3 regions of the Cupriavidus sp. 96C5-1 genome follow, and region 3 is predicted to be linked to each of the others. Evidence: predicted binding sites of a transcription regulator. Region 3 holds the regulator's gene; each other region holds the start of a gene.
What was found. The regulator sigma-54, encoded in region 3, starts transcription at its own class of promoters, with help from an activator protein. The targets are predictions, from matches to a motif close to TGGCANGNAANCTGCTTT.
Positions count from the first base shown of each region.

Region 1: a site for sigma-54 is predicted at 2,198-2,215, ahead of AC3FOF_RS34375 (collagen-like triple helix repeat-containing protein). Genes of this name have one in related genera too.
Region 2: a site for sigma-54 is predicted at 7,813-7,830, ahead of AC3FOF_RS28105 (pilin). Genes of this name have one in related genera too.

Region 1 is NZ_JBYOJU010000043.1:43,787-54,264, forward strand. It holds gene AC3FOF_RS34370 (collagen-like triple helix repeat-containing protein) at 19-1,584, opposite strand; gene AC3FOF_RS34375 (collagen-like triple helix repeat-containing protein) at 2,376-3,542, shown strand; gene AC3FOF_RS34380 (Flp family type IVb pilin) at 3,881-4,063, shown strand; gene AC3FOF_RS34385 (A24 family peptidase) at 4,068-4,571, shown strand; gene AC3FOF_RS34390 (TadE/TadG family type IV pilus assembly protein) at 4,660-5,124, shown strand; gene cpaB (Flp pilus assembly protein CpaB) at 5,210-6,184, shown strand; gene AC3FOF_RS34400 (type II and III secretion system protein family protein) at 6,274-7,635, shown strand; gene AC3FOF_RS34405 (CpaE/TadZ family protein) at 7,635-8,909, shown strand; gene AC3FOF_RS34410 (TadA family conjugal transfer-associated ATPase) at 8,911-10,227, shown strand; gene AC3FOF_RS34415 (type II secretion system F family protein) at 10,220-10,478, shown strand, end outside.
Region 2 is NZ_JBYOJU010000030.1:61,867-72,344, forward strand. It holds gene AC3FOF_RS28065 (sensor histidine kinase) at 1-344, opposite strand, end outside; gene AC3FOF_RS28070 (response regulator) at 475-1,161, opposite strand; gene recA (recombinase RecA) at 1,495-2,562, shown strand; gene recX (recombination regulator RecX) at 2,815-3,282, shown strand; gene AC3FOF_RS28085 (DUF2889 domain-containing protein) at 3,607-4,281, shown strand; gene sucC (ADP-forming succinate--CoA ligase subunit beta) at 4,351-5,517, shown strand; gene sucD (succinate--CoA ligase subunit alpha) at 5,599-6,480, shown strand; gene AC3FOF_RS28100 (TerC family protein) at 6,792-7,487, shown strand; gene AC3FOF_RS28105 (pilin) at 7,898-8,386, shown strand; gene AC3FOF_RS28110 (PglL family O-oligosaccharyltransferase) at 8,501-10,366, shown strand; gene AC3FOF_RS28115 (YMGG-like glycine zipper-containing protein) at 10,477-10,478, opposite strand, start outside.
Region 3 is NZ_JBYOJU010000019.1:97,161-107,638, forward strand. It holds gene AC3FOF_RS21010 (dynamin family protein) at 1-1,866, shown strand, start outside; gene mutY (A/G-specific adenine glycosylase) at 1,956-3,116, shown strand; gene AC3FOF_RS21020 (LON peptidase substrate-binding domain-containing protein) at 3,266-3,952, opposite strand; gene rapZ (RNase adapter RapZ) at 4,035-4,961, opposite strand; gene AC3FOF_RS21030 (PsiF family protein) at 5,080-5,427, opposite strand; gene hprK (HPr(Ser) kinase/phosphatase) at 5,595-6,566, opposite strand; gene ptsN (PTS IIA-like nitrogen regulatory protein PtsN) at 6,644-7,099, opposite strand; gene hpf (ribosome hibernation-promoting factor, HPF/YfiA family) at 7,488-7,838, opposite strand; gene AC3FOF_RS21050 (RNA polymerase factor sigma-54) at 7,888-9,363, opposite strand; gene lptB (LPS export ABC transporter ATP-binding protein) at 9,502-10,287, opposite strand; gene lptA (lipopolysaccharide transport periplasmic protein LptA) at 10,331-10,478, opposite strand, start outside.

The DNA of each region.
Region 1 (10,478 bases), on a different contig from region 3:
ACCGGCATGCGTCAACTATCAGCGCTTGCCGCCGAGGCCGTTGGTGAGGCCGCCCAGCAGGCCGCCTACGAGACCAGTGACCGGCGCGAGCGGCTTGCCGCCAGAGGTGCCCGTGCTGCTGCCTGCGGCGTTGCCGCCGCTCAGGCTCGCGACGATGCCGGTTGCCGGCGCGAGCGCATTGCCGGCACCGCCATTCGTTGCACCTGCCACCGTGTTCACTACGCCGCCGGCCAGACCGGTGACGGGAGCGAGCGGGCCACCGGCGCTGCCGCCGGTGAGGCCACCGGTCAAGCCGCCAAGCAGGCCGGTGACGGGGGCGAGCGGGCCACTGGCGTTGCCGCCGGAGAGGCCACCGGCCAGGCCGCCGACCAGGCCGGTAACCGGAGCAAGCGGGCCACTGGCGCTGCCGCCGGAGAGGCCACCGGTCAAGCCGCCGACCAGGCCGGTGACGGGAGCAAGCGGGCCACCGGCGCTGCCGCCGGAGAGGCCACCGGTCAGGCCACCGAGCAGGCCGGTGACGGGGGCAAGCGGGCCGCTGGCGTTGCCGCCGGCAAGACCGCCGGTGAGACCGCCCAGCAGGCTGGTGACGGGGGCCAGCGGGTTGCCGGCGCCAGTGCCGCCCGGGTTGTAGACCACGCCGCCGAGCGCTGCCACGGTATTGCCGGTGCCGGCAACGATGCCGCCCACGCCTGACACCACTGGCGTGTTGGTTTGCCTGATCGCGCTGCCGGCCATGGCCAGGCCGCCGCCCAGCGTTGCCAGCAGGTTGTTGACCGGTGCACCCAGGCCAGTGGCCGCGCCCAGCGTCTGCGTGGTGTTGGTGAGCTGCGAGGTGAGCGGCACGATCAGTTTGCTGACGCCGCTGGTGAGTTGCTCGACGGGACCGGTCGACAGCGCCGTGCCGAGCTGGGTGCCAGCGCCATTGACCACGGCACCTACCTGCGACACCAGCGAGCCCACCGGTGTGGTGACCGCGGCCAGCGGCGCCAGCGGGCCGCTGCCCAGGCCGCTGACGAGAGCACCTGCATTGGTCACAGCGTTGCCCACCTGGCTGACTACGCCACCGGTGCTCGCCACCGTGGTGCCGAGCGGGTTCGCGGCGTTGGGGATGTTGCCCAGGCCGTTCTGCACGCCGTTGCCCAGGGTGCTGACCGCGGCGCCAAGGGAGCCGACCACGCCGCCGAGGGCGTCCTGCGATTGCGTCGAGAGAACCGGCAGGTTGGTGTTCTTGATTTGCGTGCCAAGGTCGCTCACGACATTGCCGGTCGAGTTCACCAGCGATCCTGCCTGATTGACGATCTGGCTGGTCGGCGTCAGCGCTGCAGTGCTACCGCCGTTGTTGCCGCCCGTATTGCCACCGGTATTGCCACCGGTATTTCCACCGGTATTTCCACCAGTGCGGCCACCCGTACTGCCACCCGTATTGCCACCGATGCCGGCATTGCTACCGCTACCAGTGCTGCCGCCGCTGCTGCCCGCACCGCTGCCGGTATCCATGGACGTCGTGCCGCCGCCGCTCGCGCAACCGCCGAGTGCCAGCAGCGATCCGAGCAGTGCCGTGATGATGACTTGCTGAGTACGCATGACCTTTTCCCTTTCTTATTCCCGTTGTGAAATCACGGAGCGCTCGCGCATGCCGTGCTGGCACTGCATTGCGCAAAGGGTGTGCCAGTGCGTGCCCGGACGTTGCACCGCAGCCGGGAGGGTCCCTGCGAAAACTCGCCAGCCCTGGCCACGCTTGAGTTTGGGGAGGATGAGACATGGTCGCGAAAGGACCAGACATGGGCGCTGCTGCCTGCGTTTCCTTGTTACGCGTTACGTAACGCCGTGGCGCGGAACGGGAACATCGGGTGTGAATATTGCCGGCACTCAGCATTGTTGCGCGATCGTGCAGCGCGCGTCGGCAAGCGCTGGCGATGCGGGCGAATGCCTCGTGCTTCCCTGCCTGTATGGACCGGCTGCGTAGGGAGAACCGCTGCGCAGGTCCGCCGTGGCGCACGCACGCCCGTCGATTCGGCGTCAGGAACGTTTTGGGGGGAACACGTTACGTAGCACGTAACACGCGAGAGGCCGCCGTGCCGCCCTCTGCGGCGGCCTCATCCGAATGCGCCAGACGCGGCCGATGCCGTATCCAGTCAAGGGTTTGCGCCGATATTGCGGCTTCGTGCGCGGGGTTCGACGCGACATGCGCGAGAGGTGGCACGCAGTTTGCGGTTAAGTCCTCCGACAAGCGCGGTGCACGGCGCAGCGTGGAGCGAAACGCTTCCCCGGGGTTCGTGCCCCCCGGTACCCGCTGCTTCGCATGCATCGCCCAGAGCCGATTCGATTGCTGTTCCGCCAGGAGAACCTTCCGCGAGGAAGACCAGGAGATCCCAATGAAAGCGCATTTCGCCCCGATGTCATCCGTTACCCTCGCCTGTGCCGCAGCACTGATGCTGCTGGCAGGCTGTTCCTCCGGCGGTTCCGGCAGCGGCGCCAATGCAGGCACTTCCACGCCCACTACGCCAACGACGCTACCCACGCCTGCGGCAACGCCCGACACCACGCCGACCGCCAAGGTCACGGAGGGTGCAGGCAACACCGTAGTGGCGGCAGGCAACGTGGTGAGCGATATCGGCAAGACGATCCAGGGCACGCAATTGCCGCTGGTGCCCGATGCGACGCGCACCAGCCTCGGTGGGGTGGTGGTCAATGCGGGTGACACAGTGGGCGCGCTCGGCGCTGGCGTGCGCGATGGCCTCGGCAAGATGGGCGCGGTCAGCGACCCGCTTGGCGTGACCGTCGCCAGTACGGGCAACGTCGTGCAGAAAGCCGGTGTCACGGTATCGAGCGTCGGCGACGTGGTCGGCAGCCTCGGCACCGGACAGCTGGCTCCGCTGGGCGCGGTGACCACGCCAGTCGGAGGCCTGGTCAATCAGGCCGGTGGTGCGGTGACGACCGTTGGCGGCAAGCTCGGCCAAGCCCTCTCGACCGGACCTGTCGCACAGGTCACCGGCAGCGTGAGCAAGGTGATCGTGCCGCTGACCTCGCAACTCACCAACACCACGCAGACACTCGGTGCCGCCACCGGTCTCGGCGCTCCCGTCAACAATCTGCTGGTCATGCTCGGCAATTCCGTGGCCAGCGGCGGCAGCTTGCTGACCAATACCAACACGCCGCCGGTTTCCAGCCTTGGCGGCGTTGTGACCGAAGCGGGCAAGACCGTGGCCGCGGCCGGCGTGCTGTTGCATGGCAGCGGGACGGCGGCAGGCAGCAACCCGCTGGGCGGACTGCTCAACAACCTGCCGCTGGCTGGCCTGGCCGGCAGTCCGGGTACGAGCGCGGGCGCGGCAGGCGCACAGGCACCGCTGGCGGGCCTGCTCGCCCCCGTGACCGGCGCGCTGGGTGGCGCCGGTGCGAACAGCGGCAATGGTGCTGCCGGTGCGCTGGCACCGCTGACGGGTTTGCTTGCGCCCGTTGCCGGCGTGTTGAACGGAGCGCGCACCGCCACCGGCGGTTCACCAGCGCCGGCGCTGCCGCTGCTCGGCGGACTGGGCCTCTGATTATCAGTAGGGAAAGCCTTTACGGTGCGCAGACGTCCTTACCCCGCGCTGCGCATCCTTTTATTGCGCGTCGCGCCGGACGGTCACCCGAATGGGTGTCGTATCTGGCGAGAGTAGAACGGTTGCTCTTTAAAAAGACGCTGTTTTCAAACGGGTGTCAGCCTTTATGCTGAGACAAATATAACTCCAAGGGGGGGTATGGTTGATACATGGCTTTGCACTATAAATTCCCTACCAGTGTCATCGCTCGACCCCAGCCAGGCCACAAGAGCCGGGCGGCGTCGGAAGGTACGCGGACCCTGGATGATGTGTTAATTCAAAAAAGACGGAGTGACATCATGAAAAACGCTTTGGTTCGCTTTATTCGGGACGAACAAGGGGCAACCGCAATCGAGTATGGTCTGATTGCAGGGTTGATTGCGATGGGAATGGTTGCCGGCGCCACTACGCTTGGCAGCAATCTCTCGTCCGCCTTTTCCAACCTCGGGGCGAAAATCCTCGCACTCCTTCCCGCCGCCTGACGCGGTGGGGTCCATTGCCGCACTCTTCTGCGCGGTAACCATCTGGACCGACCTGGCTTATCGGAAAGTACCCAATGCCGTGCTGGCTGCCACCCTGGCGGCGGTGTGCATGGTGCTGCTGTTCGGGCATGTTCCTGAGCCGGGATTGGCTTCGCGGCTGCTGGGCTTCGTGATTGGCCTGCTGGTCATGTTGCCGTTCTATGCGCTGGGGCGCATGGGCGCGGGCGACGTCAAGTTCTTCGCGGTAACAGGCTTGTTCACCGGTCCAGTGGGACTGGTGACGGTGTGGGTCGTCGGCAGCCTGCTGGCTTGCGCACATGCGCTGTTGGCAAGTGCGCAAGCGGGCACGGTCAGGGCTGCATGGCGTGACCGCATTGCGGGCTTGCTGCGGCGGCAGGCGGTCGCGACGGCCCCGGCCGCGATGGCGCAGATGGCGCAGGCGCGCGGCATTCCCTATGCCGCCTACCTTGCCGTCGGCTTGCTGGTGTGGATGGTATCCGGGAGGTAGTCGCTGCGCAGGCGGATGGCATCTCGCCAGCCGCTCAGCGGTCCGCGCCACCGGTTCGGCGCAAAAGTAGAAGATAACCGGGTGAAGTATGTCATTGCGGGGAAACCACGCCGTGCGGACGCGTTCGTCCGGAGCGGCCGCGCTTGAGTTCGCCATCATCCTGCCAGTCCTGCTGACAGTGGTGATCGGCATCGTCTATTTCGGCATCGTGCTGGCCTTGCAGCAGGTGCTCACGCTGGCGGCGGAAGAAGGTGCGCGCGCCGCCTTGCGCTATCCAAGCGGCGCCTCCGCCAACACCGCGGCGGCGACCCAGGCCCTGCGCGTGAGCGCGGCCTCCAGCACGGCCCTGGCCATGCTGCCCACCTCGATCAGCAGCCTCATCCCCGCCGGCAATGTCGCGCAGGTGATCAGCTGCGCGAATCCGGGCGGATCGGTCTGCGTCAAGGTCACGCTAAGCCTGACTTCGAGTTCGATCCTGCCGGTCGTGCCGGGCGTACCGCTGCCCACCACGCTCACCGGCAGTGCGACGGTGCAACTGTCGCCTGACACGTGATGGCTTGCCTGCAGGCCTTGCCGCCGATGCCGTTTGCCGACACGCGCCTGATCCCGTTTTCATTTACCCGAACCAGAGATATCGCATGACCAGCAAACAGATTCGCGTGCTCGCCATTGCGCTGCTCGTCCTCGCCGCGCTGCTGGCGCTGTTGGCGTGGCGCGTTGCGCGCACGCCCCCGGCGCCAGCCGTGCCGGTGTCGGGGAGCGTCGCGCTGCATCCCGTGGTGATCACGGTCAAGGCGATCGAAGCCGGCAAGCCGGTGCCCGCGGACGCGCTCAAGGTCGAACAGTTGCCGATCAATCCGGCAGGCGCCTATACCGACGTGGCTCGCGTTGCCGGCCAGGTGCCGGTGGTTGGCATCGGCGCCAACATGCCGGTGCTGGAAAGCCAGCTGCTGGCCGGCCTTGCCACGCAGGTACGGGATGGCGAGCGCGCGGTGGCGGTGGCCGTCGACGAAGTGATCGGCGTGGGCAACCAGGTGCAGCCTGGCGACTTCGTCGACGTCTTCGCGGTGTTCCGCCGCGATGGCCAGGAGATCGACGGCAGCCAGGCGCGCATGCTGCTGGCGCGCATGCGCGTGCTCGCCTATGGTGCCGGCACTGTCGTTGAGGCGGCCAAGCCCGCGCCCGACCAGATGATGGTCCGTCGCGAAGGCGCCAAGACCGCTGTGCTGGCGGTGCCGGTGGACGATGTCGGCAAGCTTGCGATGGCCCAGCAGACCGGCCGCCTGCTGCTCGCGCTGCGCAATCCGCAAGACCCCGGCGTTCCCACCGAAGGCTTGTTCGAGGAGCCCGCACCGGTACTGCGGGCGAGAGGCCAGGCCAAAGGCCAGGGGGCTGCCGCGCTCGCCGTGCTCGCGCCTTCCGACCGTGCGGTGGCAGGCGTGGCGCTGACCGGCCTCACCGGGACGACAGGCGTGGCAAAGCGTGAACTGGCCGCTGTGAACGCGGCGCCATCGCCGGTGCCAGCCGCAGCGGCACCGCGTACCCGGGGTACTACGAGCGTGGCACTGAACGGTGTCGAAGTGATCCGCGGCGGCAAGCGCGAGATCGAGTGAAGCCGTGGCGCACGGCGGTGCCGGTGCGCCGGGCACGCCAGCCCAAGGGCTTTCTGATTTGTCATTTCTGATTTCTGGATAGTCGATCGATGAACCCCATTCTTGCCGGAGCAGTAACCAGCCTGGCCGCCTGCGGCGCCGTTTCAACGGCCTGGGCACAGCCAGCCGAGAGCGGCGCGCGCGACCTCAGGCTGATCGCGGGCAGCCAGCAGGAATTGCGGCTGGCCGCGCCGCTCGAACGCGTAGCGATCGGCGATCCGTCGGTGGCGGATGCCTTGCTGCTAAAGGGGCGCTCTGGCCCCAACAGCGTATTGGTCGTCGCCAGGAAGCCTGGCGCGACGCAACTGATGGTGTGGGCGCGCGGCGAGGCGCCGCGGACCTACCGCGTGCAGGTGGACGCGACGCAGGCCGACGCAAACGGCCCCGAGGTGTCCGTCTCCGGCGCGGGCGCCACGATTACCGGCGAAGCGCGCGACGCCCAGGCTTCACTGCACGCGCAGCGGCTGGCGCGCGCAGCGGTGTCCTCTGGCGAGGGCAAGTCCGGGGTGGTGACCGACAGGTCCACGCTGCCGGTCGCCAGCACCGTGCAGGTCGACGTCAAGGTGGTGGAGATCAGCAAGACCGTGCTCAAGGAGGTGGGCTTCAATTTCTATCGGAATAACGGTGGCTTTGCCTTCGGTACGTTCTCGCCTTCATCGCTTAACAAGGCGACGTTTGCGCCGGGTTCGGGATCGACGCCGGGCTCGCTGGGCACCGATATCGCCTCGCCGATCAGCAGCGCCTTCAATCTGGTGGCAGCATCGCTGTCGCGCGGGATCTTCGCCAACCTGAGCCTGCTGGAGAGCAACGGGATGGCACGGGTGCTGGCGGAGCCGAGCCTGGTGGCCCTGTCGGGGCAAAGCGCGAGCTTCCTTGCCGGCGGCGAGATCCCGATCCCGGTGCCGCAGTCGCTGGGGGCAACCACCATCCAGTTCAAGCCGTTCGGCATCGGCCTGACGGTGACGCCGACGGTGCTCTCAAAGGACCGCATTGCGCTGAAAGTGGCGCCCGAAGCGAGCGATCTGGATCCCTCGCGCGGGATCTCCATCAACGGCGCCGCGGTGCCGGCCATCGTTACCCGCCGCGCCGATACCACGGTGGAACTGGGCGATGGAGAAAGCTTTGTGATCGGCGGCCTGGTCAGTCGCAACACGGTCAGCAATGTCAGCAAGGTACCCATCCTCGGCGACCTGCCGATCATCGGTACCTTCTTCAGGAACCTGAACTTCAACCAGGAAGACCGCGAGCTGATGATCGTGGTCACGCCACGCCTGGTGCGGCCGCTGGCCAAGGGCGCGGCGGCCGTGGCCGCGCTCAGCGACGACGGACTCACCAGCGGCAATCCCAATGTGTGGGGCCGGTATGTGCTTGGCGAGTACGCCGACCCCACGCTGCCGGGTTTTTCGAAATGATGGCTGACGGGAAGGACGACAGCGCCGGGCATGCCGACGCGGCAGGGCAGACGCCGGGGAACTATTTCCTGTTCAACTCCATGCAGGTGGAACCCCGGCAGTGGCTGGCGGACGCGCTTGGCAGCCTTGGCCGGCTGGTGGTGGAGGGCGGTCCGCAAGCGGCCTTTCTGGAACAGGTCGGCGCGGTCAATCCGGGCATGGTCTTCCTGCACTTCACGCGGGAGCGGGCGGAGGCATCCAGCCGGCTCGCCGAGCAGGTGGCACGCCTGTATCCGGGGCTGCCGCTGGTCGCGGTGGGAGATGCCGGCGAGCCGGAGATCATGCTGGCGGCGCTGCGTGCCGGCGCCAGGGATTTTGTCGATATGCGGGCGTCGCCGGCGGGCGCTATCGAAATCGTGCGCCGCTTGCTTGCCGTGCGCGGGCAGGCCGAGCCGGCCCGCCGGGGCAAGGTGGTGGCGGTGCTGGGCGCGCGGGTCGGGGTTGGCTCCACCACGCTGGCGACCAACCTGGCCGCGGCGGTGCGGCGGCGCAGCCATGGCGACGTGCTGTTGATGGATCTCGGGTTGCCGGTGCGGGATGGCTCGCTCTATATGAACATCAGCCCCGGCTTTCATTTCGTGGAAGGCGTGCGCAACCTGCGGCGCTTCGACCAGGTATTCGTGCAAACCGCGCTGGCGCGCCATGGCAACGGCGTGGTGGTCCTGCCGCTGCCCGCCACGCTGGCGGAGCTGCGCGATATCTCCTTCATGGAGGCGCTGGGCCTGCTCAATCGCCTGCGCGCCTTCTTCGACCTGCAGGTGGTGGACCTGGGCGGGTTCAGCAATGTGGAGTTCATGGCGCACCTGGTCAAGGCGGCGGACATGGTGGTGATGGTGGTGGACCAGAGTGTGGGCGCCATCGTTTCCGCGGCTGAATTGCTGCAGGAGTTGAAGAAGCGGGAGGTTGAGCGCGACGACCTGTATTTGCTGGTGTCTCGCTTCGATGCCCGGCTGGGCGTGGATGCCCAGCAGATCGCGCAGCGGCTGGAAGCGCCATCCGTCGGCACCCTGCCGGACCGGCGCGAGCCGCTGGTGCTGGCGCTCAACCGGGGCGCGGTGCTGGCCGACGACAGCCCCGCCGATCCGTATGTCCGTGCCGTTGGCCAGTTGGTGGACCGGCTGGGATACCGTGCCGGCACAGCAAGCGAAACAGGTTTGCTGGGCCGGGTAAAAGAAAAACTGCCCGAAGCGCTGCGCGCCATGCGCGCATTGCGCGCTGAGCGGGCTGGGAACTGACATGTCGCAAGCCATCGAATTCTCCGATAATTCCGCCGCGCCTTTTCCTGCCTCGCAGGAATTCCAGAACATCAAGGAAGCGGCCCACGAGCATCTGCTCACGCGCATCGAGGAGCTCGGCGCCGAGTTCGGGCGCTGGTCGCGCACCGCGATCCATCGCTTCGTCGACCTGGAACTGGAAAGTTTCACGCGGCTGCGCCGCATTCCCATCAACGAGGTCGAACTGCACCAGATCGCCGAGGCCCTGACCAAGGAGCTGGCGGGCTTCGGGCCGATCGAGGACCTGCTGAACGATCCCGCGGTGGAAGATATCCTGGTCAACGGGCATCTCGATGTCTATGTGTCCCGGCACGGCGTGCTGGAGCGGATACCGGTGCGCTTCGCCGATGGCGGGCACCTGCTGCGTATCGTGCGCCGCATCCTGGCGCCGATCGGCCGCCGGCTGGACGAGTCCAATCCGATGGTCGACGCCCGCCTGCCTGACGGGGGGCGGATCAATGTGGTGATTCCCCCGCTGGCGCTGGCCGGCCCCGTGGTGTCGATCCGCAAGTTTCGCAAGGACCCGTTGACGCCGGCCGACCTGCAGGCGCTGGGCACCATGAGCCCGGAGGTCAACGAGTTGCTCGAGGCCGCGGTCAAGGCGCGCTGCAATATCCTTGTCAGCGGCGGCACCAGCTCCGGCAAGACCTCGCTGCTCAACGCGCTGGCCACCTACGTGCCCGATAGCGAGCGCGTGATCACCATCGAGGACACCGCCGAGCTCGCGCTCAATCATCCGCACGTGGTACGCCTGGAAAGCCGTCCCGGCGGCTTCGAGGGGACCGGCGTGGTGTCGATTCGCGATCTGTTGCGCAATAGCCTGCGCATGCGGCCCGACCGCATCATTGTGGGCGAAGTGCGCGGCGGGGAAGTGCTGGAAATGCTGCAGGCCATGAGCACCGGCCACGATGGCTCGATGGGAACCATCCACTCGAGCAGCCCGCGCGAGTGCCTGTACCGCCTGGAGATGCTGGCGGGCTTTGCCGGCTTCCAGGGCAGCGAGGCCAGCCTGCGCCGGCAGATTGCCAATGCCGTGGATTTCATCGTGCAGATCGGCCGGCTGTCCAACGGCAAGCGGCGCATCCTCTCCGTCACCGAAGTGACGGGGCTTGGCGACAACATCATTTCGACGCAGGAGCTGTTCCGCCACGAGCCCTTCGTCGGCCCGGACGGTACCGAGGTCGACCGCTGGCTGTCGCTGGGCATCCTGCCGCATTCGCCCAAGCTGGCGCGCATGCGACCTGCCGATTTCGGCCTGGACGATCGCTTCGATGTCTAGCGCCGCGCTGGCCGTGGCCGCGGCCGCACTCGTTCTGCTTGGACTTGGCCTGCTGATGCTGGCCAGTGCGAGGGCGCGCGCGCAGGAGGAGAGCGCACGCGCGTTCGTGCAAGCGCAAACCGAGCAGGTCAAGGCACGCTACGCGACCCCGGCCGAGCCGCAAGCCGGACGCCAGCCGCATGATCTGCGGCGCAAGTGGGCGGATTTCATGCGCCGTGCCGACCTGGCCCCCACGCGCCGTACCTATGCGC
Region 2 (10,478 bases), on a different contig from region 3:
GGCAGCTGCAGCGTGACGCGGCCGTTGACCTCGCGCACCTGCTGCGAGAGCACGATCGCGCTGGCCTCGAGCGAGCGGTCGAAGGGGCCGTTGGCGATCGATTTTGCCACCAGGTAGGTCACGGCAATGCTCATCGGCCACAGCAGCAGCAGCGGCGCCAGCATCCAGTCCAGGATCTCCCCGAACAGCGAGCGTGGCGACGGGTGGCCCGCGCTGTCCTCGAGATGGGGCAGGGCGTCGGCCAGCGCTTCGTCGCTGACGATGGCGTCGCCGGGTGACGGGGATGGCGGGCGCGGGGGGCGCGAGGCCCGCGGGCGCCGCCGGGGCAGTCGCAGCAGGCTCATGGGGGAAGGGTGGGGCGGTTCCTGTAGTGCGTGTGGCGGGTGTGGTGCGTCTGGTGCCTCTGGCGTTTCTGGTGCGGTCTCTTCCTGTTCGCCGAAGGCCGGAGCAGCGGGGGGTGCCAGCCTCGTCCAGTCAATCGTGCGTCACGGCGGCCTGGAATTTCTCCAGGCAGTAACCCAGCCCGCGCACCGTGGCAATGCGGATGCCGCCCACCTCGATCTTCTTGCGCAGCCGGTGCACATAGACCTCGATGGCATTGTTGCTGACCTCGTCGCCCCATTCGCACAGATGGTCCACCAGCTGCTCCTTCGACACCAGCCGCCCGGTGCGGGTCAGCAGGATCTCCAGCAGGCCCACCTCGCGCGCCGACAGGTCCAGCATCTGCTCGTTCAGGTAGGCGATGCGGCCGACCTGGTCGAAGGCGAGCGGGCCGTGGTGGGTCAGCGTGGCGCCGCCGCCCGCGCCGCGCCGCACCAGCGCGCGCACGCGCGCCTCCAGCTCGGACAGGGCGAAGGGCTTGGCCATGTAGTCGTCGGCGCCCAGGTCCAGGCCCTTGACGCGCTCGTCCACGCCATCGGCGGCGGTCAGGATCAGCACCGGCACCATGGCGCCGCGCGCGCGCAGCCGCTTGAGCACCTCCAGCCCGGGCATGCGGGGCAGGCCGAGGTCGAGGATCAGCAGGTCGAAGGTCTGGGTGGACAGCGCGGAATCGGCCTCCATCCCGCTGGCGACATGGTCGACGGCATAGCCCGAGTGACGCAGCGAGCGCGTCAGGCCATCTGCCAGCACATCGTCATCTTCGGCGATCAGAATACGCATGGTTGTCTCCACCCTGGCCTGGCTTTGTCGCCGCTTTCCATCGAATGAAGCGGACGGGGCTTGCCAAGCATACTGTTTTTTTATACAGTACCCGCTTGATCCGGTCGCTTTGCACCTGGGCCGGAATTTACCGGATCCGGTAGCGACGTTTCATCAGGCATTCATCGAACGTCCTACCGGCGTTTGCCCAATGTTTGCCCAGATGTTCGCCCCCCGGCGGCAGGATCATCGCCATCGGGGGTTCGCAGCGCGGCGCGGGTCGCGCGGTTGCCGGCAAAAGCAGGCAACGCGCCACATGCGGCCTATTTATACACCATTGACGGAAGGACGACCATGGATGACGGCAAGAAGGCGAGTGCTGGCGTAAGCGCCGAAAAGCAGAAGGCGCTGGCCGCCGCGCTGGCCCAGATCGAGAAGCAGTTCGGCAAGGGCTCGATCATGAAAATGGGCGATGCCGAGGTCGAACAGGATATCCAGGTGGTGTCCACCGGCTCGCTCGGCCTGGACATCGCGCTGGGCGTGGGCGGCCTGCCGCGCGGCCGCGTGGTGGAGATCTACGGCCCGGAATCCTCGGGCAAGACCACCCTGACCCTGCAGGTCGTGGCCGAAATGCAGAAGCTGGGCGGCACCTGCGCCTTTATCGACGCCGAGCACGCGCTCGACGTCAACTACGCCAGCAAGCTGGGCGTGGCCGTGGGCGACCTGCTGATCTCCCAGCCGGACACCGGCGAGCAGGCGCTGGAAATCACCGATGCGCTGGTGCGCTCGGGCTCGGTCGACCTGATCGTGATCGACTCGGTGGCGGCCCTGGTGCCCAAGGCCGAAATCGAAGGCGAGATGGGCGATTCCCTGCCCGGCCTGCAGGCCCGCCTGATGAGCCAGGCGCTGCGCAAGCTGACCGGCACCATCAAGCGCACCAACTGCCTGGTGATCTTCATCAACCAGATCCGCATGAAGATCGGCGTGATGTTCGGCTCGCCCGAAACCACCACCGGCGGCAATGCGCTCAAGTTCTACGCCTCGGTGCGCCTGGACATCCGCCGCATCGGCTCGATCAAGAAGGGCGACGAGGTGATCGGCAACGAGACCAAGGTCAAGGTGGTCAAGAACAAGGTATCGCCGCCGTTCCGCGAAGCCTTCTTCGACATCCTCTACGGCCAGGGCATCTCGCGCCAGGGCGAAATCATCGATCTCGGCGTGGACGCCAAGGTCGTGGAGAAGTCGGGCGCCTGGTACAGCTACAAAGGCGAGAAGATCGGCCAGGGCAAGGACAACGCGCGCGAATACCTGCGCGAGAATCCGGATATCGCCGACGAGATCGAAAACAAGGTGCGCGAATCGCTGGGCGTGGTGCTGCTCAACGGCACGCCGGCCGCCGCAGTGGCCACCGCCGAAGACTGAGCTTCGCCGGCCGGAACGTTCCCGGCCGCGAACCCCCACCGGGGCGGCACGCGTGTCGACGCGCGCCGCCCCGTTGTATTTTTCGTCCCTGGTTCGTGATCCATCGGATCGTCGCGCGGGTCCCGCGCCGGAGGGCTCGCCTCCCCGCAGGGGAGGTGAAACTGCAGTTGACCTTGAAGTCAGGCAGAAGCAGTCGCAATCCAGCAACCCCCCAATCCCAACTCCCATCTCCCCGCCGCGCCTCCCGTTCCCATGGCCACCCGTCCCCCCCTCTCCCTGAAAGCCCGCGCAGTCGGCTACCTCTCGCGGCGCGAGCACAGCCGGGCCGAACTGGCCCGCAAGCTGGCCCCGCATGCCGAGTCGCCGGAAGCGCTGGAGCAGCTGCTGGACGCGCTGGAGCGCGAGAACTGGCTGTCCAACGAGCGCTTCGTCGACAGCCTGGTGCACCGGCGCGCTGCCCGCTATGGCGCCGCCCGCGTGATGCAGGAAGCCCGCACCCACCAGCTTGGCGGCGATCAGCTCGCCGACCTGCAGGAGCGCCTGCGCGCATCCGAACTGGAGCGCGGCCGGGCGGTCTGGCAGAAACGCTTCGGCACGCCGCCAGCCACGCCCGAAGAAAAGGCCAGGCAGATCCGTTTCCTGGTGGCGCGCGGTTTCTCGCGCGCGGTGGTGAGCGAGGTGATCAAGGGTGCCGACGAATGGCTGGATGGCGCCGACTGAAGATCTGGTGCGCGGCGCGCCACGCTGGCGGCGCCGGGCGACGTTCCCAAGGCCCTTGCACCGGCACGGTGCGCATACCTGCATTGCGAGTAGGCGTATAGGGGAGGGATAAGGGCTGGCCATCCGCTGTTCGCAGACGGGCGCGGGCCCCGCTTCAGCCTGCGCTGCCGCACATTTCGCCGGTCCACGGCGCCTGTCCGTCACCCGACAATCCCCGGCAACAGCGCCGCGCGCGGTTTGTTCCCGGCCAAAGTTGTGCGGCATGTTAAAATCCTGCGGTTTTCCGGTCCAGCCGTCCTTTTCTCCCCGCTCCAGCCTGGTTTTATGCCGCTTTCCCCACCCGTCAATCGCACCCTGCGCCACCGTCGTGCCATCACGGCCGAGGCCTACCTTAGGGACGATGGCCTGTGGGATATCGAGGCGCGCCTGACCGACACCAAGCCGCGCGAGATTCCGCTGGCCGGTGGCGGCGTGCGCCCGGTGGGCCAGCCGCTGCACGACCTGTGGCTGCGCGTCACCATCGACCTGCGCATGAATGTGGTGGACGCCGATGCCTGTTCCGACTGGGTGCCTTATCCCGGCCAGTGCGACACCATCGGCCCGGCCTACCGCAAGCTGATCGGCCTGAACCTGATGAATGGCTTCCGCCGCGCGGTGCGCGAGCGGCTGTCGGGCGTGTCGGGCTGCACCCACCTTACCGAGCTGGCCGGCGTGCTGCCGACCACAGCGATCCAGGCCTTTGCCGGCGATGTCTTCAACATCCGCGACGCCGGCACCGAAGATACGAATCCCGAGCCCCCTTACCAGCTGCACGGCTGTCACGCCCTGCATTTCGAAGGTGAGGTGGTGCGTCAGTTTTACCCGCGCTGGTATGGTCACCAGCCAAAGCCGAGGATCAAGACCGAAGGGTCGCCACCCCCGGCGGCGCAGCCACTGGAGGCGCTCGCCGCCGCCGGTGACGGCGCCATGTCCCGCAGGCCAACCGGCACCTCCGGCTAAGCCAGGCCGGCCTGCAATCCGCCGAGATTCCATCTCCACACTTTTACGCCTACCCGAAAGGAAACACGCATGAATATCCATGAGTACCAAGGCAAGGAAATCCTGCGCAAATACAATGTGCCGGTTCCGCGCGGCATCCCGGCATTCTCGGTCGAAGAGGCCCTGAAGGCAGCCGAACAACTGGGTGGCCCGGTCTGGGTCGTCAAGGCGCAGATCCACGCGGGTGGCCGCGGCAAGGGTGGCGGCGTGAAGGTGGCCAAGAGCATCGACGAGGTCAAGACCTACGCCAGCAATATCCTGGGCATGACCCTGGTCACGCACCAGACCGGCCCGGAAGGCAAGAAGGTCAACCGCCTGCTGATCGAAGAAGGCGCGGACATCAAGAAGGAACTGTACGTCAGCCTGGTGGTTGACCGCGTTTCGCAAAAGGTGGCCCTGATGGCCTCCAGCGAAGGCGGCATGGACATCGAGGAAGTCGCTGCCCACAGCCCGGAAAAGATCCACACCCTGATCATCGACCCGGCTACCGGCCTGGCCGACGCTGACGCCGACGACATCGCCCGCAAGATCGGCGTGCCCGACGCAAGCGTTGCCCAAGCCCGCCAGGCCCTGCAAGGCCTGTACAAGGCATTCTGGGATACCGATGCATCGCTGGCTGAAATCAACCCGCTGATCCTGACCGGCGACGGCAAGGTGATCGCACTGGACGCCAAGTTCAACTTCGACTCCAACGCCCTGTTCCGTCACCCGGAAATCGTCGCTTACCGCGACCTGGACGAAGAAGACGCCAACGAAATCGAAGCATCGAAGTTCGACCTGGCCTACATCTCGCTGGACGGCAACATCGGCTGCCTGGTGAACGGCGCCGGCCTGGCCATGGCCACCATGGACACCATCAAGCTGTTCGGCGGCGAGCCGGCCAACTTCCTCGACGTGGGCGGCGGTGCCACCACCGAGAAGGTGACCGAAGCATTCAAGCTGATGCTGAAGAACCCGAACCTGAAGGCCATCCTGGTCAACATCTTCGGCGGCATCATGCGTTGCGACGTGATCGCAGAAGGCGTGATTGCTGCATCCAAGGCCGTGTCGCTGTCCGTGCCGCTGGTCGTGCGCATGAAGGGCACCAACGAAGAGATCGGCAAGAAGATGCTGGCCGACTCGGGCCTGCCCATCATCGCGGCCGACACCATGGAAGAAGCCGCCCAGAAGGTCGTGGCAGCTGCCGCGGGCAAGTAAGCCAGACGCGAACACGAACGCCAGCAGCGCGCCGGGGCCAGGCCCCCGTGCGCTGCTTTGAGCCAAGCAAAGGATTACAGCATGTCGATTCTGATCAATAAAGACACCAAGGTCATCACCCAGGGCATCACCGGCAAGACCGGCCAGTTCCACACCCGTGGCTGCCGCGACTACGCCAACGGCAAGAACTGCTTCGTTGCCGGCGTGAACCCGAAGAAAGCCGGCGAAGACTTCGAAGGCATTCCCATCTACGCCAGCGTCAAGGATGCCAAGGCATCCACCGGTGCCACCGTTTCCGTGATCTACGTGCCGCCCGCCGGCGCCGCTGCCGCCATCTGGGAAGCCGTCGACGCCGACCTGGACCTGGTGGTCTGCATCACCGAAGGCATTCCTGTCCGCGACATGATGGAGCTCAAGGACAAGATGCGTAAGGGCAACAAGAAGACCCTGCTGCTGGGACCGAACTGCCCGGGCCTGATCACGCCTGACGAAATCAAGATCGGCATCATGCCGGGCCACATCCACCGCAAGGGCCGCATCGGCGTGGTGTCGCGCTCGGGCACGCTGACCTATGAAGCCGTGGGTCAGCTGACCGCGCTGGGCATGGGCCAGTCGTCGGCCGTGGGCATTGGTGGCGACCCCATCAACGGCCTGAAGCACATCGACGTCATGAAGATGTTCAACGACGATCCCGAAACCGACGCCGTGGTCATGATCGGCGAGATCGGCGGTCCGGACGAAGCCAATGCGGCCGAGTGGATCAAGGACAACATGAAGAAGCCGGTGGTTGGCTTCATCGCTGGCGTGACCGCGCCTCCGGGCAAGCGCATGGGCCACGCCGGCGCGCTGATCTCGGGCGGTGCCGACACGGCGCAGGCCAAGCTGGAAATCATGGAAGCCTGCGGTATCAAGGTCACCAAGAATCCGTCGGAAATGGCTCGCCTGCTGAAGTCGATCCTGTGATCCTGTGATCCTGTGATTCTGCAGTAGCAGCCATAAGCTGCGTTCCCGCCCCTCGGGCGGGGATGATTGCCTGCCCGGTGCAAGTCCGGGCCCCCATGCCCCCGCCTTCGTGCGGGGGCATGTCATTCCGGAGAGCCGAGCCCTAGGGTATCTCCGGAGGCGCATGACATGGCGATTGAAACCAAATCGAAAGCTTGATACGGTAAATCTGCATGTCTGAAAACTCAGACATCCGAAATTCCGCAGACAATGCAGTCGTCATGTGGCGTTCGTACCATAATTTAGAATTTAGAAACCCGAGGAGTTTTACCGTGGAACTGTTGTCCTCCACCGCGTTCTGGATCGCGCTGGGATCCATTATCCTGACCAACATCGTGCTCTCCGGCGACAACGCCGTGGTGATCGCGCTGGCTTCCCGCAACCTGCCGCCGGCCCAGCAGAAGAAAGCCATCTTCTGGGGCAGCGCCGCCGCCATCATCATGCGGGTGGTGCTGACCGTTGCCGCGGTCAAGCTGCTGAGCCTGCCGTACCTGAAGATCGTCGGCGCCCTGCTGCTGGTCTACATCGGCGTGCAGCTGCTGACCGGCGACGACGACGAGGACGGCCACGATGCCAAGGACAATATCTGGGCCGCGATCCGCACCATCCTGATCGCCGACCTGGTGATGTCGCTGGACAATGTGGTGGCCGTGGCCGCCGCGGCGCAGAAGGGGCCGGAAGGCAGCCAGCTGATGCTGCTGATCCTGGGCCTGGGCCTGTCGATTCCGCTGATCGTGTTCGGCAGCACCATCCTGCTCAAGGTGATGGACCGCTTCCCCATCATCATCGTGCTGGGCGCCGCGCTGCTGGGCTACCTGGCCGGCGAGATGCTGGTCAGCGACCCGGTCGATGCCGCCTGGTTCGAAATGCATGTGCCGCATGCCCACCTGGTGTTCGGCGTGCTTGGCGCGGCACTGGTGGTGGTGGTCGGCAAGCTGCTGCAGAAGCGCTCGGCGCAGCCGGCCTGAAGGTAAGTTGCCCTGTCCTCGTGGACGGGGTTTGCTGGCGAGCGGCGTCCTTTGGGGCGCCGCCGGACGGGTGGCCCGGGAGGCCGCCCGTTTTGTTTTGCCGGGGGTGTGCGAAGTGGCTTGTTTGCCGCTTCCACCTTGATCCGCTGCGAAGCGGAATTACGCTGCCAGTTCAGTGCGGTTTCTAACTGACTTTAGCCATACTTTGGTATCGCTGACCGTCTGCGTCATCGCAAGTGACAAAATTTGCCCATGGTCAAAGCGGCGAGGCATCCGAAGTGGCGAAAATTGTCACCTGCCGGCGAGGATTGGCGGTTTGCGGCGCTGGCACGCTAACTGCTATGAACGTGTGGCATCACTTGAAACAAGATGTTTCGATCTGTATCTAAAATTCCTTCGAGGGGTCAATCATGCAACAACGGGTACAACTGAAAAAACTGGGCCGCCGAGTCCAGAAGGGCTTCACGCTGATCGAACTGATGATCGTGGTTGCGATTATTGGTATTTTGGCGGCTATTGCTATTCCGCAGTATCAGGACTATACGCAGCGAGCACAGGTTTCTGAGGCATTCACGTTGATTGAGGGGGCTAAGACTGCAATTGCTGACTTCGCTCAATCGAATGGAGCGTATCCGGCTGCAGCCGACATTACCAACCTGAATCTGGGCACCGCTGCAGCGCCCACGCAAGGTCGGTACTCATCAGCTGCAGTGACTGCTGCGACTGGTGTAATCACAGTTACCATGGCTGCTGCGGGCGTCGTTGGTGCTGATATCGCCACGCAAACGATTACTCTGACACCTCCTGCGCTAGCGGGTAACACGACTGGCACCTTTACATGGGGTTGCGCTAGCACAATGAAGCAGAAATTCCTGCCGAAGACGTGCACGGGCGTTTGAGGTGATTTAGGTACAAAGAGCATGTGAAAAAAGCGCCTTCGGGCGCTTTTTCTTTCCCCCCTCCCCAAGCTATCATCCGCCTTTTGCCAACCTGGCTTAACAAGGCGCCCCCGCATGCTGCCCTCCCGGCCAGCCATCCCCCTCAGCATCCTGGCTGTCGCACTCATCGTGCCGCTGCTGGTCTCCCGGCACACGCTCCCGCTCGCCACCTTCTACGGCGAGTGGTCTTCGGCGCTGCTGTTCGCCCTTGCCGTCATCGTGCTCGGCGCGCTGGCGCACCGGCAGGACCGGAGCGGGGCCAGCGATGCCGCCCCCGCCCAGTTTCCCTGGATCGTCCTCTTTCCCCTCTGGCTGATCGCCACCGGCATCACGCAGACGCTCAGCGGCATGGTGGATGTGTCCGGCAGCCGCCTGATCACCGAACTCGTGCTGGCGCTGGCCGCGGCGGTGATGTGGGCGGCCTGGCGGCAAGGGCAGGCAGCGTCACCGCCGGAGCGCCAGGCCATGGCCGACGTGCTGGCCATCGCCTGGCTGGTGGCCGGGCTGCTGGGCGCGCTGGCGCAATGGATCCAGGTCTTCGGCCTGGAGTCCGACACGCTGGGGCTGGTGTCCACTTACTTCTATGACGAAAACCGCCGCCTCTGGGGCAACCTGAACCAGCCCAACCACCAGGCCACGGTGGAAGGCCTGGCGCTGGCGGCGGCGGTGTGGCTGGCGGCGCGCGGACGGCTGCGCGTGCCGGCGTGGCTGGCGGCGGTGCTGCTGCTGGAGAGCGGCATCGTGCTGTCCGGCTCGCGCACCGGCGTGCTTCATGTCGGGCTGGCGTCGGCCTATGCGCTGGTGGCGGCATGGCTGGCGCGCAACGGCGCGGCGTTCGGCAGCGAGGGCGAGGCGGGCGGAGCGGACGGCGCCTTGCTGCGCCCGAGCCGCAACCCCATGCGCCGGCCCGCCGGGCTGGTGTTCGCCGCGGTGGCCATGGCGGTGCTGCTGATGATCCTGCAGCCGGCCATCAGGGGGCTGGGACAGGCGCTGGACTGGCGGCTGTTCGATACCATCGCGCAGCTGGCGGCATCCGACCAGGTGTCCGCGCGCGGGGCCCTGTGGGCGCATGCCTGGGCGATGTTCCGCTCGCATCCCTGGCTGGGGGTGGGCTGGGGCGAGTTCGGCTGGGCGCAGTTCCAGCAGCTGGCCCAGGTTGGCGTGACGGTGGAGATGTCCCTGCATGCCCACAATGCCGTGCTGGACCTGCTGGCCAAGACCGGCGCGATCGGTACCGCCGGCGTGGCGCTGGCACTGCTCGCCTGGCTCTGGCGCGTGGTGCGCCGGCGCCTGTGGCGCGGCGACGCGCGGGAGCGGGCGCAGACGGCGCTGGTGCTGACCTGGCTGGCCATGCTGTGCGCGCACTCGATGCTGGAGTACCCGCTGCATTACCTGTACTTCATCCTGCCGTTCTGCTTCATGCTGGGCTGGCTGGAGCCTGCGGGCTTTGGCCGCGTGCGGGCGCCGCGCTGGTTCGCGGTGCTCGCCGGCGTGGTATTTGCCGGCGTGGCGGCGGCCATCCTCGCCTCCATGTGGCAGGACTACCGCCGTGCCGAAGCGCGCGAATATACCCGCGCCGCCGAGCGCCGCGCCGCATTGCCGATACCCGGCTTCTGGTTCCGCCAGGCCGCCGCCTCCGACGTGGTGGAGGAGACCAGGATCACGCCGGCCAACGCGGCGCAGTTGCTGGCGCCGCATATCGCCGCCGTGCACCTGCTGCCGACCCCCACGCTGATCGCCCGCACCGCATGGCTGATGGCCCTGACCGGCGATGCCGCCAGGGGCCGCGTGTGGTTGGAGCGGCTGCGCTTCTACTATGCCGGCGACGAAGCAACGCAGTTCGCCAGCGTGGCGCGCGCCTGCGCGGAGGCCGGCGCCGCCGCCCGGCCGCAGGAATTCTGCGACTGGGTGGCAGCGCGCAGCAAGGGGCAAGCGGAATAGGCCAGCGGCCCGGGGGCCGGGTCACAGGCGTGGCGGTGCAATGCGCGCCGATCCCCGGTCTGGCCGCCTGGACCGGGGACCCGCTTGCTTGCTACAGCATCGCTTCCGGGCT
Region 3 (10,478 bases):
TCCTGGCTGCAGCAGCACGATCTCTACGACGCCCAGGCCGACGAACGGGTCCAGCGCATCCAGGCCGTGCTCAAAAGCGACCGGCTCAAGGTGGCCTTTATCGCGGAGTTCTCGCGGGGCAAGAGCGAGCTGATCAACGCGATCTTCTTCGCGGACTACGGCCGGCGTATCCTGCCGTCCTCCGCCGGCCGTACCACCATGTGCCCCACGGAGCTGCGCTACGACGAGGCCGAGGCGCCGTCCATCCGCCTGCTGCCGATCGAGACGCGCCTGCAGGAAGCATCCACTGCCGATTTCCTCGATGTCGACTCGCATTGGCATACCGTGCCGCTCGATCCGTCTTCGCCCGACGGCATGCTCGATGCATTCAGGCATGTGATCGAGACCAGCCGCGTGACGCGTACGATGGCCGAGTCGCTCGGCTTGTACAACGAGAACGATCCCGATGCCGCCTACGCGCTCGATGCCGACGGCATGGTGGAGATTTCGCGCTGGCGCCATGCGGTCATCAACTTCCCGCATCCGCTGCTGCGGCAGGGCTTGGTGATTCTGGACACGCCGGGGCTCAACGCGATCGGCACCGAGCCCGAGCTGACCTTGCGCCTGATTCCGGATGCGCACGTGGTGGTGTTCATGCTGGCGGCCGACGCCGGCGTCACCAAGAGCGACCTGGCGCTCTGGCGCAGCCATGTCAGCGCCGGCCATCGCAAGGGCTGCCTGGCGGTGCTGAACAAGATCGACGGCTTGTGGGATCCGCTCAAGTCGCCGGCGGAGACCGCGGCCGAGATCACGCACCAGGTCACCACCAGCGCCCAGGTGCTGGGCATCGACGAGTCGCGCGTCTATCCGGTGTCGGCGCAGAAGGGCCTGGTTGCCAAGGTCACGCACGACGACGACCTGCTGGTGCGCAGTGGCCTGCCGCAGTTCGAGCACGTGCTGTCGGACCAACTGATCCCGCAGCGGCGCGAGATCGTCGCCGACCAGGTGCAGCGCTCGGTGGCGGAAATGGCGCGTGGTGCGCAGCAACTGCTGCAGAGCCGCCGCCGCAGCATCGTCGAGCAACTGTTCGAGTTGCGCGGACTGCGCGGCAAGAACCACGCCATGGTCAAGCACATGCTGATGCGCGTACAGTCGGAGAAGGAAGAGTTCGAGCAGAGTATCGCCAAGTTCCAGGCGCTGCGGCTGGTGTTCGGGCGCCACAGCGCCGACATCATCAAGAGCCTGCAGCTGCGCGACGTGCGCCAGGCCATGCGCGAGCGGCGCGAGCAGATGAAGGAGCGTTTTTTCTCGCGCGGCATGCGCGAGGATATGGACGAGCTGTTCGCGCGTCTGGGCCAGCTGGTCAGCGAGGCCGATCAGAAAATCGTCCAGCTCCACCAGCTCACCGACAGCATGTACCGGCGCTTCAATGCCGAGCACGGCTTTACGCTGCCCGCGCCGATCCAGTTCGTCACCGCGCGCTACCTCAGCGAACTGCAGCAGACGCTGGCGCTTGCCCATGCGCACTTCGGCACCATGAACATACTGACGCGCTCGCGTCCCCAACTGGTACAAAGCGCGTTCGCTACGATCGCCAGCCGCGTGCTGGAGACCTTCCGCGATCTCAACCGCGATATCGAGATCTGGCTCAAGTCCGTGATGACGCCGCTCGAGGCACAGGTGCGCGAGCACCAGAAGCAGCTGCGCCGCCGGGTCGATTCGATCGAGCGCATCCATGAGGCTACCGACACGCTCGAGAGCCGCATCGCGCAGCTCGAGGAAGTCCTGAACGGGCTGGACGAGCGCAGCGGGCGTATCGAGTCCTTCTCCAGGCAGGTCATGCAGCCGCACGGCGACGCGGGGCAGCTCAAGGCCGTCGCCGCCTGAAAGCGGCCGAACGGCAGTGCCGGAGGCGGTGAGGCGGTATCATGACGCGCCGCCGCTCCGGCGCTGTCGCCTTTCCCGTCACGTTCTCAATGCCCCGCAAGCCTGCCGCCTCTCCTGCCAATCTCCCTCCCAGTGCCGTGCCCGCCGATTTCGCCATGCGCGTGGTGGCGTGGCAGCGCCAGCACGGGCGTCATGACCTGCCATGGCAGAACACCCGCGACGCTTATCGCATCTGGCTCTCGGAGATCATGCTGCAGCAGACCCAGGTCAGCGCGGTCATCGAATATTTCCAGCGCTTCGTCAGCCGCCTGCCTACCGTGGCGGCGCTGGCGCAGGCCAGTGCCGACGAAGTGATGGCGCTCTGGGCGGGGCTTGGCTACTACTCGCGCGCCCGCAACCTGCACCGCTGCGCGAAGACGGTCATGAGCGAACACGGCGGCGTGTTCCCGACCGATCCTGACGTGCTGGTGACACTGCCCGGCATCGGCCGCTCGACCGCGGCAGCGGTGGCCGCGTTCAGCGCCGGCGTGCGCTCGCCCATCCTGGACGGCAACGTCAAGCGTGTGTTCGCGAGGTTCTTCGGCATCCATGGCCACCCGGGCGTCAAGGCGGTCGAAACCCGCATGTGGCAGCTTGCCGGCGAGGTCCTGCCTGCCATGGGGCCGCGGCAGGCCGAAGACATGGTCTCCTACACGCAGGGCCTGATGGACCTCGGCGCAACGGTCTGCTCGCGCGGCAAGCCGGCCTGTCTGGCCGACGCCGTGGCGTGCCCCCTGGCGACCGACTGCGTGGCGCGCCGCGACGGCCTGACGGCCGTGCTGCCCACGCCCAAGCCGCGTGCTGCCATTCCCGAGCGCAGCACCGTGATGCTGCTGGTGCGCCGTGACCGCGAAGTGCTGCTCTCGCTGCGTCCCGACAGCGGCATCTGGGGCGGCCTGTGGAGCCTGCCGGAGATGGCGGTCGACACCGTGCCCTTCGACGCCGAGCTGGCCGAAGACGCCGCGCTGGAACGCGCCCGTGAATTCGGCACGCCGAGCAGCGCCAGCATGGTCGGCGAACTCACCCACGTCTTTACCCACTTCCGCCTGCTGATCCGCGCCATTCGCGTGGACGTCACCGGCCTGACTGTGCGCGATGCAGATGGCGGCGCCGCGCTACGCTGGCTCTCGCTGGACGATCTGGATGCAGTGGGCACTCCGGCGCCGGTGCGGAAACTGCTGGAGGCGCAGGCCCGGCGGGGGCTGTTTTAAAGGTTCGCCGGATTTCAGGGCGGGCGATTTTGCTGACACAGGTTTTCTCCCCTCTCCCCATGAGGCCATGAGGGGAGAGGGTGTAAACCCCGTCGTCATTGCAGATGGTCTTGGCGCATCCGGTCTGCTTCGCCCGGCGCCTCAGGTCCCTACAGGATGTGATGCTGGTGCATGTATTTGTGCACGATCTCGATCCGCATCCCTGCATCGGGCAGCGCCATCAGCATCTGCTTGGCCTTGAGCGGCACCGGCAGCAGCTCGCACAGGCGATTCGCCACCCAGCTGGGGTCGTCCCACAGGAAGGGCTCGGCGAACGGGAGCTTGCCGGGATGTTCGGCGTGCAGCGAAGCGACGATGCGCCGCAGCACCGCCAGGCATTCGCCCAGCAGTTCCAGTTTGCAGTCGATGATGTCGGGCGGCAGCAATTCCGCCTGGCCCACCAGCAGGCTGTCCTGCCGTACGCTGTGGCCCAGCAGGCGAAAGCGCTGGCGGCCGCGTGCGCTGATCAGGAGGACGCCGAGCTGCTCCATATTGCAGTCGACGATGTCGGCCAGGCAGCCGATGGTCTCCGGTACGGTGGGTTCCCCGGGGTGTGCGACCTCGTTGCCGCTGGCGATCAGGCAGACGCCAAAAGGCGTGCGGTCGCGCATGCAGGCGCGCACCATGTCCACGTAGCGCGCTTCGAACACGCGCAGCGGCAGCAGGCCATCGGGAAACAGCACGGTGTGCAGCGGAAACAGCGGCAGGCTATCCAGCCTGGGCGCCGCTGCTGTGGCATGCGGTGCGGCGGGCGAGGCCGATGGGCCGGGAGCGGCGGTCGTGGCGGGTGAGGACATGCTTGACCAGCAAGGGTTTCGGGCAGGTGAGGGGAGTAGTCAACCCTCGCCGAGCGTGGCCGCGAATTCCGGCCCGGCCAGCTTAACCTCCGGGCGCTAGCTCGCGGTGTCTCACCAGCACATTACCATGGGCGCGGAAATAGTTGGCAAGTCTTTCGGCGATGTATACCGAGCGGTGCTGGCCGCCGGTGCAGCCAATGGCGACTGTCAGGTAGCTGCGGTTGTCGGCGATGAAACTCGGCAGCCACTTTTCGACGTAGGCGCGGATGTCCTCGGCCATGGCCAGCACCATGGGCTGGCTTTGCAGGAAATCGATCACCGGCGCGTCGCGGCCGGTCAGCGGGCGCAGGGCCAGATCGTAATAGGGATTGGGCAGGGAGCGTACGTCGAACACCATGTCGGCGTCGCTAGGTACCCCATGCTTGAAGCCGAACGACTCGAACAGCAGGGTGAGCCGCAGGTCGTCGCCGCGTACGAATTCCTTGATCCAGGCGCGCAGCGTATTGGTGCGCACATTGCTGGTATCGATGCGGTGAGCCGCCTCGGCGAGGGGGCTCAGCAGTTCGCGCTCCATCTCGATGGCCTCGATCAGCGAGGTGTCGTTGAAGGGCGTGCTGCCGGTGCTGTCTGCCATGCTCGCGTTTTCCGCACCCGGCGTGCCGACGGGCGCGCCCGTCCGGTCGGTGCGCATCGACAGCGGGTGGCGCCGCCTGGTCTCGGAGTAGCGCTGCACCAGTGCATCGGTACTGGCGGTCAGGAAGACCACCCGGACCTCGTGTTCGGAGGCGAGGTCGCGCAGGGTGCCGGGTAGCTGGTCCAGCGATTCGCGGCTGCGGATATCGGTAGCGACACCTAGATGCGTATAGCCCTGGGCGGCAAGGTAGCGGGCCAATTCCGGGATGAACTGGGCTGGAAGGTTGTCCACGCAATAATAGCCTGCGTCTTCCAGTACGTTCAGGGCAACGGATTTGCCGGAGCCGGAGATTCCGGTGATGAGTATGATGCGCATAGCAACGCAAGCATAGCATCAGGAGGATGACGCCGTCATGACGGCGTCCCCAGTAAAAAAGGCGAACCGCCAGGTTCGCCTTCTTGCACATGCCGCGCCATCGGCGAGGCCAGGGCGCTTACGCCGATTTGGACAGGCAGTCTTTCATGAAGGCCTTGCGTTCATCGCCCTTCTTGCCAGTGGCTTCCTTGTTGCACGCCTTCATTTTCTCCTGCTGGCTGTTCTTGACGGGAGCGGCTGCGGGCTTGTTGGACAGGCAGTCCTTCATGAAGGACTTGCGTTCGTCGCCCTTCTTGCCGGCGGCCTGCGTATTGCAGACCTTCATCTTGTCCTGCTGCGTGCCTGCCGCCGCAGGTGCTGCGGCCGCTGCCGGAGCAGCCGGCGCGGCGGCCGGTGCATTCTGGGCGAAGGCGCCGCTGGCGAAAAGCGGGGCTACCAGCGCGCACATCGCGATCAATTTTTTCATGCTTGCTCTCCTGGCTGTGGAAAACTTCATGGCTGCTGGCCTGTCGGCGCGGCAACTCCGGGGCTGGGCTCATGCCCATTACAGCACAAAACGGCCTTTGCCCCAAACGCGTTGACGATCGGTATGCGGCAGGATGTAAGCAATTGAAAACGGAGCGGCCGGTCCGGCTAAAGCAGGCGTCCCTGGCCTCGCGACGCGACGTCGGCCTGCATGGCGGCGCGCTGGCGATCCATGAAGTCACGCAGGGTGTCGATGCCGCGCAGGCGCAGGATGGTGTTGCGTACGGCGGCTTCGACCAGCACGGCGAGATTTCGGCCGGCCGCCACCTGGATCTTGACCATATGGATAGGCAGGCCGAGTACGTCGAGATACTGCGAGTCCAGAGGCAGGCGCTCGAATTCGCCGTCGTTGCGGCGTACCAGCTGGACCACCAGTTTCATCTTCATTTTCCGGCGTACCGCGGTTTCGCCGAAGATGGTCTTGATGTCCAGCAGCCCCAGGCCGCGTACCTCCAGCAGGTTCTGCAGCAGCGGCGGGCAGCGGCCTTCGATGAAATCCGGCCCCAGCCGCACGAAATCCACGGCATCGTCCGCCACCAGCCCGTGGCCGCGCGAGATCAGTTCGAGGCCGAGTTCGCTCTTGCCCAGGCCGGATTCGCCCATGATCAGCACGCCCATGCCGAGAATGTCGAGAAACACGCCGTGCATGGTGACGCGCGGCGCGGAAATGCGGGACAGGTAGAGCCGCAGGTGATCGATCACCGCCGCCGACGAGACCGGCGTGGTGAACAGCGGGGTCGACGAGCGCGTGCAGCGCAGTTCCAGGTCGGGCGGCGGCTCCATGCCGTCGGCGATCACCAGGAAGGGCGGTTCCAGCAGGATCAGCTCGCCCATCTGGCGCTTGCGCATCTCGTCGTCGAGACGCTGGTAATACGTGATTTCCGGCTTGCCCAGCACCTGGATCCGGTTCGGGTGGATCAGGTTCAAGTGGCCGACGAGATCGGCCGCGGAGGTGGCTTCACGCGCAAACTCGACGTCGAAGGCCCGGTCCGCGCCCTCCAGTCCTGCTACCCAGGAGAGTTTGATATCGGCTGCGTTGTCGTCGAAGATCGACTGCGAGGTGACGCCAGTGAGTTCCATGCGGGTGCTTTCAGGGGCGAGCTTTCAGGTTGCCGGGTCAGAGCCCGGCTCGCCTGGATAATAGCCGTCAGGCCGGTTCAAGGATGCCATTGCGTCAGCAACTGGTGCACGGCATCCGGCGTGGGCAGGGTGGCCAGTCCGTCGCGCATCTCGCGGTCGGATAGCAGCTGGGCGATCTCGGAGAGGATCTCCAGATGCTGCTGGGTAGCCTGTTCAGGCACCAGCAGGAAGATCAGCAGCGCCACCGGCTTGCCGTCGGGAGATTCAAAGGGGATGGGCTCGGCCAGGCGCATGAATGCGGCCAGCGGCTGCTTCAGCCCCTTGATACGGCCGTGCGGGATCGCAACCCCGGCACCCAGGCCGGTGGATCCCAGCGACTCGCGGGCGAACAGGTTGTCGGTCACTGTCGCGCGCGCTACGCCATGGTTGTTCTCGAAGAGGAGCCCGGCCTGTTCGAACACGCGCTTCTTGCTGGTGACGGTGACGTCGAGGTTGATGTTGCCGGGTGGCAGCAATTTAGCCAAACGATTCATGTGGAATGCGCAGGGTTTTCTGGTAAGCGGGCCCCGGGGCAGGCGGCGTCCCGACGGGCTAAATGAATATAGACACCAAGGCCCGTGGTGCCACCGGTGGTCCCCATGCCGGTGCCGGGCGTCTGGCCATTATAGAGCAGGCCTGCCCCCGCCTTGTGCATTGCAATAGCCGATGCGCGGTAGCGGTGCCGCGCGCGCGGAAAAATGACCGGACCAAGGATCTATGTATTGCGCAGCATACACCGGGAGGGATGCCTTGCGGAATCCCCCGCGGGCCTGCTGGCAAGCAGGGAAGCGGCGGACGCAAAAAAGCCGCGCAACGGCGCGGCTTTATTCCGGTTTCAAGGGACTGACACCGGCGGCCCGGTCCGTGGGCCGCCAGGCACGGTCATTGCTGCATCTGCGATGCGGCCATCTGGTACTTGACCGCTTCGCGGTCATGGCTTTGCACGCGATCCTTGTGGCGAATCACCTGCCGGTCGAGCTTGTCGACTAGCGCGTCGATAGCGGCATACAGGTCTTCGTGATGCGCCTCGACAAAGATGTCCTTGCCCTTGAGATGTAGATTGATTTCCGCGTACTGCCGCCGGTCCTTTTCTTTTGTATTGTCGACAGAGAGCAGCACACTTACGCCAATGACTTGATCGAAATGCCTGACGATACGCTCCAGTTTCGTTTCCACGTACTCACGCAGGGGAGGCGTGATGTCCAAGTGGTGTCCACTGATCTTGAAGTTCATAGCGTTTCTCCTTCTGAAAGAGCTGCATCAGGCAGGCGACGCAGCTCGGCTACAAAGTCTTGCGGAGATTGACGGCAGGAATCTTGAGCGCCTCGCGGTACTTGGCAACGGTACGCCGTGCCACCACGAAGCCTTGCTCGCCGAGCAATTCGGCAATCCGGCTGTCGGACAGGGGATTCCTGGGGTCTTCGGCTCCTATTAATTGCTTGATCAACGCACGAATTGCCGTTGAAGAGGCCGCGCCGCCGGTTTCTGTGGATACGTGACTGCCGAAAAAATACTTCAGCTCGAAAGTCCCCATCGGCGTTGCCATGTATTTATTGGTAGTCACCCGAGAGATGGTGGACTCGTGTAAACCCAGTGTATCGGCAATCTCCCGCAAAACCAAGGGGCGCATCGCAATTTCACCATGGGTGAAGAAGTTCTTTTGACGTTCGACAATAGCTTGTGCGACGCGCAATATCGTATCGAACCTTTGCTGGATGTTCTTGATCAACCAGCGCGCTTCCTGCAGCTTCTGCTGCAATCCGGCCGCGCCCGCGTCGCCTTTTGCACCGCGCAAAATCTGCGCGTACATGTCGTTGATACGTAGCCGCGGCATCACATCCGGGTTGAGCTGGGCGATCCAGCCGCCGCTGATTTTTCTTACGAAAACATCCGGCACGACGAAATCGGCCTCCGGCCGGCTGTATGCGTGGCCCGGATAGGGCGCCAGGGAGCGGATCAGTTCATGCGCGGCCTTGAGTTCGGGCTCGTCCACCTGCAACGCTTTCTTCAGGCGCGTGTAGTCGCGCACCGCGAGCAGTTCCAGGTGGCTGCCGACAATGGTCAGCGCGAGGTCGCGCTGCGGATGCTTCAGACGGCGCAGTTGCAGCGCCAGGCATTCGGCCGCGTTGCGCGCGCCGACGCCAGGCGGGTCGAAGCTCTGCAGCAGGGTCAGGATTGCCTGGATCTCATCGACCTCGAACTCGAGCTCTTCCGGCAGCTCGCTGCATATTTCTTCCAGCGTGGTGCTCAGGTAGCCGTCGTCGTCCAGCGATTCAATCAGGAAGATGGCCAGCCCCTTGTCGCGCAGCGAAATCTTGAGCGGCGCGAGCTGTTCCATCAGGTGTTCGCGCAGCGTGGGCTCGGCGTCGCGCAGCTGCATCGGCGTTTTTTCATCGTCGTCGCCCTGCGGGCGGCGGGCGAAGTCGTCGAGGCTCCAGTCGTTGCCATAGTCCTCGCCGCTGTCGCTGTAGCCGTCTTCTGCTTCGGGGGCGCCGTCGGGGCGGTTCTCGCTGGTGCCCTGGCCGTCGGCCGGCGCCGGCGCCGGCGCGCTTTGCAGGTTGACGGAGCCATCCGAGGACACGCGCAACGGGCTTTCGATCCAGTCGTTTTCGCGTTCGAGCAGCGGATTCTCGGTCAGTGCCTGTTCCACTTCCTGCTGCAGCTCGAGCGTGGACAGTTGCAGCAGCCGGATCGACTGCTGGAGTTGCGGCGTGAGAGCGAGATGCTGCGAGAGGCGGAGCTGTAGCGACGGTTTCATGCGGCCTATTTTATGCCCAACTCCCGGACTGGTGGAACGGAAATTGCTATCGCTGGTGTCGCCGTGATCGATTGCACGCTAAAAGGCGACAGTGGAGCCACGCATGCACAGGTGCGCGGCCGGTGCCGCGCGGCATCCCTACATGCGGAAATTCTCGCCCAGGTAGACCTTGCGCACCGATTCGTTGGCAATGATGTCCTCGGGCTGGCCAGCGGCCAGCACCGCGCCTTCGCTGATGATGTAGGCGTGGTCGCAGATGCCCAGCGTTTCGCGCACATTGTGGTCGGTGATCAGCACGCCGATATTGCGCGCCTTGAGGAAGCTGACGATGCGCTGGATTTCGCCAACCGCGATCGGGTCGACGCCGGCGAAGGGTTCGTCGAGCAGGATGAAACGCGGGGCAGAGGCAAGGGCGCGGGCGATCTCCACGCGGCGGCGCTCGCCGCCGGACAGCGACAGCGCCGGGTTGTCGCGCAGGTGGGCAATCTGCAGGTCGTCCAGCAGGGTGTCCAGCCGGCGCTCGATCTCGGCCTTGCCAAGCGGCTTGCCGTTGTCGAGCTGCAGTTCCAGCACCGCGCGGATGTTTTCCTGCACGTTGAGCTTGCGGAACACCGACGCTTCCTGCGGCAGGTAGGACAGGCCCATGCGTGCCCGCTCGTGGATGGCGAGGCCGCTGATGTGCTTGTCGTCGAGCACGATGTCGCCCTCGTCCAGCGCCACCAGTCCAACGATCATGTAGAACGAAGTGGTCTTGCCCGCGCCGTTGGGGCCGAGCAGGCCCACCACCTCGCCGCTCTTCACGTCGAGGGACACGTCCTTGACCACCGTGCGCGAGCCGTAGCGCTTCTTCAGGTGGCGCACGACCAGCGTGCTGCTGTCCTTCAGGGTGGCGGGCTGGGACGGTGCGGTTTGGGTAGCGGTCATGAAGGCGGAATCCGTGGATCGGGGCGACGCTTCGGCGTCGGGGTCAGGGATTGACGGGAGCGGGTGCTGGCTTGAGTTGCACCGGGCTGCCGGCGGCGCCGCTGGCGGGCTGTTCCTGGCGTGGCGACAACACCGCGCGCACGCGTCCGGACGGGCTGCCCGCCGTTGCATTCTCGGCGCCGCCGGTGGCG